DNA from 2 places in the Oceanobacillus sp. FSL K6-2867 genome. Region 2 is predicted to be linked to the other one. Evidence: predicted binding sites of a transcription regulator. Region 2 holds the regulator's gene; the other holds the start of a gene.
What was found. The regulator LexA, encoded in region 2, represses DNA repair genes until DNA is damaged. The targets are predictions, from matches to a motif close to CGAACATATGTTCG.
Positions count from the first base shown of each region.

Region 1: NSQ77_RS16065 (DNA polymerase IV) is a predicted target of LexA. The motif match lies at 1,853-1,866, and genes of this name have one in related genera.

Region 1 covers NZ_CP150144.1:3,308,186-3,311,617, reverse strand. The annotation lists gene NSQ77_RS16080 (DUF3139 domain-containing protein) at 174-593, opposite strand; gene NSQ77_RS16075 (YolD-like family protein) at 1,212-1,532, opposite strand; gene NSQ77_RS16070 (hypothetical protein) at 1,529-1,744, opposite strand; gene NSQ77_RS16065 (DNA polymerase IV) at 1,882-3,132, shown strand; gene NSQ77_RS16060 (hypothetical protein) at 3,398-3,432, shown strand, end outside.
Region 2 covers NZ_CP150144.1:4,096,989-4,100,420, reverse strand. The annotation lists gene NSQ77_RS19845 (DUF896 domain-containing protein) at 1-43, opposite strand, end outside; gene NSQ77_RS19840 (recombinase family protein) at 140-778, opposite strand; gene lexA (transcriptional repressor LexA) at 1,060-1,683, shown strand; gene NSQ77_RS19830 (hypothetical protein) at 2,594-3,055, opposite strand; gene NSQ77_RS19825 (VOC family protein) at 3,318-3,432, opposite strand, start outside.

The DNA of each region.
Region 1 (3,432 bases), 790 kb from region 2:
ATGCGTATATTTCCTGCGCTAATTTAGTGCATTATTCGTTTTTGACGTTTAACACTTTTGTTATGTATCAGCCACTCCATGCTGGAAATATTTTAGTATTACTTGGGCAAAAATGGAACAACCGTCCTCCTTAGCGAAAATAAAATTGAACCCTTTCCCCCAATTTACTCTGTCTAATCCCTATTATCCAAGGAATGCTGGCATTCTTTTTCACTATACTTCGTTTCTCCCTCAAAACTTTCGGTCACTCCTTCTGCTGAGAGAGTTTCCTTATCACAAAATTGCTGAACCTGTTTTCCTTTTTTCTTTACTCCATAATAATACGTTATATCCGGTTCATCTTTAAAAACAACCATATAATGACCTTGATAGAAACCCGTATTTGTTAAGTGCTTTGGCTCTACATAATGTGCTTCCTCCATTTGATCCTCTGTATACCCCATCTCTTCCAGATGTGCTGGAATATGCTTATTCACAAGATATTTCGTATATGGATTTCCATTATTCAGCACATAAATAAAACCCGCTGGAACAGCAATGAAAAGTACAATAAAGAAGATGCCAACTATAATCAACAGCTTTTTGGTACTCATCCGAATCACTCCGATTCATTATAATGCAGACCTGCTCAAGACATTTACCATATTTCTTCTGCCTTGATTATAGCTTTATTAGAGGTTAGCAGCAATTAATCATTCCGTATTTTCCTAAAATTGCAATTCAAAAGACATTCATTGATAAATTAATTTTAATCGTAAAAAAGCTTCTATTATTATCCTCTGATTTTTCATTTTCCTCAATATCGGTTATAATAAAGTAAGTAATTCCATAAAATATAAAAAGATCGTTAGTGCTGCTACACTAACGACCATACAATAGCCCTTCAAGGGGGCGACTCACATTAGAGTTATACCAATAACCACCCTAATTGCTCGTCAGGCTTGCAGGGTGGCTATTTTTTTTGATCTGACAGCACAGCCACAATTAAAGCTCCAAACGAAATCATTAGAACCAACGACTCATATACCGTCATCATGCATCACCCCCTTTCAGATTAAAAGGGGTGAGCCACCACCCATGAAAGCCTTCTTGTACAAGTTCTATTGTAGCAAAAATACATCATTTTTAACAGAACATATTTTCCCATTTTTCAATTTTCATTATAATGCTGCTATCGATTTCAAGACTTCTCCTAGTCATAAACAAGAAAACTAAACGACCAGAACCTCTATAATATCACTAAACTTCACCTGCGTTCGATCCTCCTTATCAAATACAATACAATCGTTCGAAACAACGCTCAGCAATTTTCCCTTTACTTTATGAAAATCATGTTTTTTATAATATTTAACCTCTACCGTGAGGTTATCATGGATTGCCAGCTGTAATTTTATTGCATTTTCTTCAATCTGCTGTTCATCTAAAACCGGCTTTTCTTTATAACTATATTCAACCTGTAAAGCTTTTAACATTTCGATATGCTCTGGCAGCATAAGTGCTGTCCATTTCTTCGCTCCGCGATCATGTATCATGCGATTCTTGCCCTCCTGCTTGCTTTTTCCACCGACAAAATATTTTCTATTTTAAATGTACGGATCTGTTTGCGATAAAAACAATAGGCTAAAATATGATCGTCACACACCTCCAGCACGCGCACAAATCGCTGCGAAACATTGCCATCACGTGCCATATAAATCATTTCCAGCTTTATCTTTTCATGAACAGCATGATTTAATAAATTCATCTTATCGCACTCCTTAAATAGAAACGTTTGTTCTATTATATCACAAAAACAGAACATATATACTGTTATTTATTGACATTGATAATTTACATTTTCTTGCATACAATAGGAACAAACGTTCTAAAGAGGTGAGTCAATTGGACTATTCTCCTTACCCGCGTCATGATGTGCTTTGTATTGATATGCGTTCTTTTTACGCAAGCGTCGAAGCGATGAAACTAAATGAGGATCCGATGAAGGTTATGCTTGCTGTCGTTGGAGATCCAAACAGGTCCGGAAGTATTGTACTAGCAGCATCCCCTGCCTTAAAGCAAAGATATGGGGTGAGTAATGTAAGTCGTTATTTCGAATTACCAGACGACCCAAACATTATCGTTGTGCCAGCCCATATGGCTGATTATTTAAACGTATCCGTTGAAATAACAAAATTACTGCATGATTACGCACCACCAGAAGCAATCCATCAATATTCGGTTGACGAAGTTTGGATTACCGTAAATGGCCTGCAAAAGCTTTTCGGAAGTCGTCAGGAGATTGCACACAAGATACAGCGTGACATATTGGATCGATTTGGAATTACTTCCTCTATTGGGATTGGGGATAATAAATTTCTCGCAAAGGTCGTCATGGATTTACACGCTAAAAAAACAGGGATTGCGGAATGCAAATACGAGGATGTACCAGAAAAGCTTTGGCCAACTCCTGTTCAAAACATTTGGGGAATTGGACATCGGATGATGAAGAACTTGCACCGCATGGGAATTGTTACACTTGGGCAAATCGCCAATTATAAACTGGAACTCTTACAAAAACGCTTTGGAGTCATGGGAGAACAGCTCTATTGGCATGCATGGGGAATTGATTTAAGCCCTGTTTTTGGTGACTTTACAAAACAGGAGCAAAAAGGCTTCGGACATGGCATATCTTTGCTCCGGGATTATACGAGAGATGAAGTTTCTTACTGCATTCTTGATCTTTGCGAGGAGGTGTGCCGCAGAGCTCGTACAGCAGGTAAAGCAGGCAGAACCATTCAGCTTAGCATTTCCTATTCAAAAGAAGAAGCTGGTGGATTTTCACATTCCCGATCAATTGATATCCCTACTAACGTGACCATGGATATGTATAGAATTTGCATGCAGTTATTTCAGGAATTTTATGATGGAAAAAGCATGATTAGGCATGTATATGTCACCTTAACAAAGCTATTCGATCAGACTGATGTCCAGCTCGATCTATTTGAGGATCGCGCAAAGAAAAATGATATCGGCTATGTAATGGATGCGATTCGTGATAAATATGGGCCTACCGCTATTCTCCGTGCCTCAAGCTATACAGATGCCGGGATTACGCTGGAGCGCAGCAAGAAGATTGGCGGACATTATGCTTAATGTTATGACGGGACAGCTATGCTTGTCCCTTTCACCTTTAAAAAGTCATCGTTTATTGAAACTTCTCCCCAGCAAAAAATAACCGAATTGCATTTATATAACCACGGTATTGATTGAGAAAACAGGAATGCCAATACCGCTTTTTCTTCATCATTCCCCAAAACAGCTTACCAATCTTTAAACGAAGGTGATTCTTCTAAATACAAGAATATCCAAATTATTACTGGTTAAACTAACGGTGAATTCACTTGAAAGGAGCTTCTGCATGGATCAGCTAACACAAACTGAACTGGAAAATCT
Region 2 (3,432 bases):
TTGCTAATATATTAATACGTTCTAGTTTTTCTTTCGTTAGCATAGAACGGACCTCCCACTGTATAGTATAACAAAAAACAAAGACAAGAATAACATACCTATTCCTGTCTTTACATCGTACTCTACACGCTTCAGATATTCAAGTATTTCGAAATTCCTGATACCTGCGATGAACCGTTGCTTTTGAAACGTTATATCCCAAGCCATTTAATGTTTTTGCAATTTCGTCAAAAGTGAGGTTATTTTGACGCAGGCGGACAACTTCTTCAATAGGAAAAGATATACGATCTCTGCCTGGCGCATGATTTGAATTAGAAAGGTTTTTACTCGGGTTATACCCTTCCCGAATCGCTTTATTCATCCCGCGTTTAATCTTCATATTATGAATTTTGCGCTGATATTCCTCTACAATTCCTACAATCTGCAAAACCATTGAATCTGACTCTGTTAATTCCAATTCCCCATCGTGCATCACAGTATAGATAGGGATCTGCATTTTATTTAGCTGATGAAATAGAGCAATCTTCGTATTCCCTCTGCCAAGTCTTGTCTCATCTTGAATTAATAAACAATTGGCTTTGTTTGCAGCAAAACAATCAAGCATTTTAAATATACCTTCTCGTTCAATTTCATAGCCGCTCTCTTGTTCCTCAATACAATCAGCAACCGTAAAATTATGTTTATCTGCAAGCTTGTAAAGCTCTTGCTTCTGCCTGGCTAAAGATGTCTCTTGTGTCTTTTTATCTGTGCTGACACGGCAGTATATCAGTGCATTCAATGCGTCGTACTCCTTTATTGCAATATTTTACCCGCTAATAATGATAGAAAAGTATAAGAACCCTAATGTTAATGCAAAAGCTACTAAATAAAAAGCATCCGTTTTTGAAATTTTTTCAAACATCATTTATAGCCCCCTTTTTAAGAACTATTGTTCGGTTAACGAAAGTATACTACCGAACATATGGTCCTGTCAACATATTTTTAGAACGAACGTTTGCTTATGTATACGTAAAATGGTAAACTATCATTAATAAATCCTATGTAAGAGGTGAAAAAGAGATGACAAAACTTTCAAAAAGGCAACAAATGATTCTTGATTTTATAAAAGATGAAGTTAGTAAAAAAGGATATCCACCATCTGTACGGGAAATAGCAGCTGCTGTTGGTCTTGCCTCCAGTTCTACTGTACACGGACATCTCGAAAGAATTGAATCGAAAGGATATATTCGCCGGGACCCTACGAAACCAAGGGCGATTGAAATTATGGATCTATCAGAAGAGAGTCATATTCCAAAAGAAGAGGTTCGCTATGCACCAGTGATTGGTAAGGTTACTGCTGGAATCCCGATTACTGCCGTTGAAAACATTGAGGAATTCATTCCACTTCCGAGTACAACCGCAAGCCCTGATGATAATTTATTTATCCTGGAAATTGATGGAGAAAGTATGATAGAGGCCGGTATTCTTGATGGTGATATGGTTATTGTAAAGCAGCAAAACACGGCAGATAATAGTGATATTGTTGTGGCAATGACCGAAGATAATGAAGCAACCGTGAAACGCTTTTTTAAAGAAAAAGGTCATATTCGTCTGCAGCCAGAAAATGCAACAATGGAGCCTTTAATTTATCAAAATGTTACAATTTTAGGAAAAGTAATAGGCCTGTACCGGAACATCCATTAATTTATTGACCTTTCTTCAACAACAGCTAAAAGGTGCGAATCCCATGCATATGCATAATAGTCTAGCCCTAACACAAAAGTGTTGGGCTATTTTTTTATGAACAGCACGCACTTGCTGTAAGCAGCACGCAGAATAGTTCTATAAAAATAGAAAAAGTACCGTTCACCCCTATAATTCGCCTAATAAACGATTAGATTATAAAAACAGACGCTGTGTCCATTTGTTAGTTTGGTGATTATTTCGTGGGTACAAGCCAAACATCAAGCATTGAGCTTCATTAAATATTTAACCGCACTCACCAAATAAACACGCTTCATAATTCGTTAAATACTGCTCTCTTTCCCAAGGGTGAACAGTTGTTCTAATTCTATACTATAAAATAATTCTATTTCATACTCTTTCAAGTTCTCGATTACATTGAATTTTAGTATTTTCCACTTCGTAAATTAGAACATCTGATATTAATAGTTTTGGGGCATCACTGGGGCGTGAATTGGGGAATAATATTTTTGACTGTCTTAGCTTTGATGTCTGTCATTTTAAACGTGTTTCTTCCTATTTATATAGTACACCATCTAACATAAACCATCATAATAAGAAAGCCGTACTAAAACAAAGCGACAACGCAATCATAGCATAATTTATTAACCGCACTTATTGCGGTTTTTGTTTACATAAAAAATAACCCCTAAATGGAGTTAATCAAAATACTATGGTGCTCTTTAACAAAAGCACCATAGAGTTGAAGATAAAAAAATAGACTTTTATTAAACAATCGCGCCCTATTGTTTAAGAGTGTCTGTGTTTCACATTATATTCTTTAATACCATCTCTCAGCGTAAATGTCCTGTTCCAGGCAGCAGCTTGTATACCTTGTAAGTGGCATTTCATCGACATGGTTGATAGCTGATTACGATGAAGAGAGCTTGCCCTTGAATTGATTGAGCTTTTCAGTTGTTTCTTCAATCAGCTTTGTCACCTTATTGGTATCCGGCTTTTCTTTCTGTGCCTCGCCGATGAGCGGATACAGGCTCTCTTCAATATTTTCATAAGCATCTGGATTTTGTTCTTCTACCTTCTCTTCAATGGGCTCCCAGTTTTCTGAAAGGGATTTTCCTTTACTATTGATATTATCGGTGTCATCCGGCGAGGTTTCAGCGGTATTCTTCAATTCCTGAAGGGAAGTCAATACCTTTTCAATCCCTTTATTCAAAGAGTCTGAACTGTTTTCCTCTCCATTTTTAGGAGCTTGTTCTGATTTCTGTTCATTTTCTTCGTTTGATGATTCGCTATCGTTGCCCGATGCACAGGCGGATACTACCACGGCAGTGATTAAGAATACGGACAGCAACAATAAGTTTAATTTTTTCATCTTAACACCTCTTTTATTAGTTTGTTCCATTTTAACAACGGATAAACGTCAAGTGAAATAAATATTAATAATAGTCATAATAGGAATTTTCTATAAAGGAATCCGAAGCTTCCGAATTGGGAATATTCAATTAATTCCAGTAATCTAGCCCGATTGCCGAAAAGATGATCAGACCGAACATTTTAGCTATCCTGTCAGTTAATTGAAAGGACCGCCATATGAACGGTCTCCTTATTGTATCAATGCACCGGTTAGCTTAATATTAACATTTGCATATCATTAAAATATTTCCATCAGGATCTTTGAAATTAAAATAATGATTATGTTCGATTTGTGTAATTAAATCAACGTCTTTATTACTCATAAAATCAAATGCT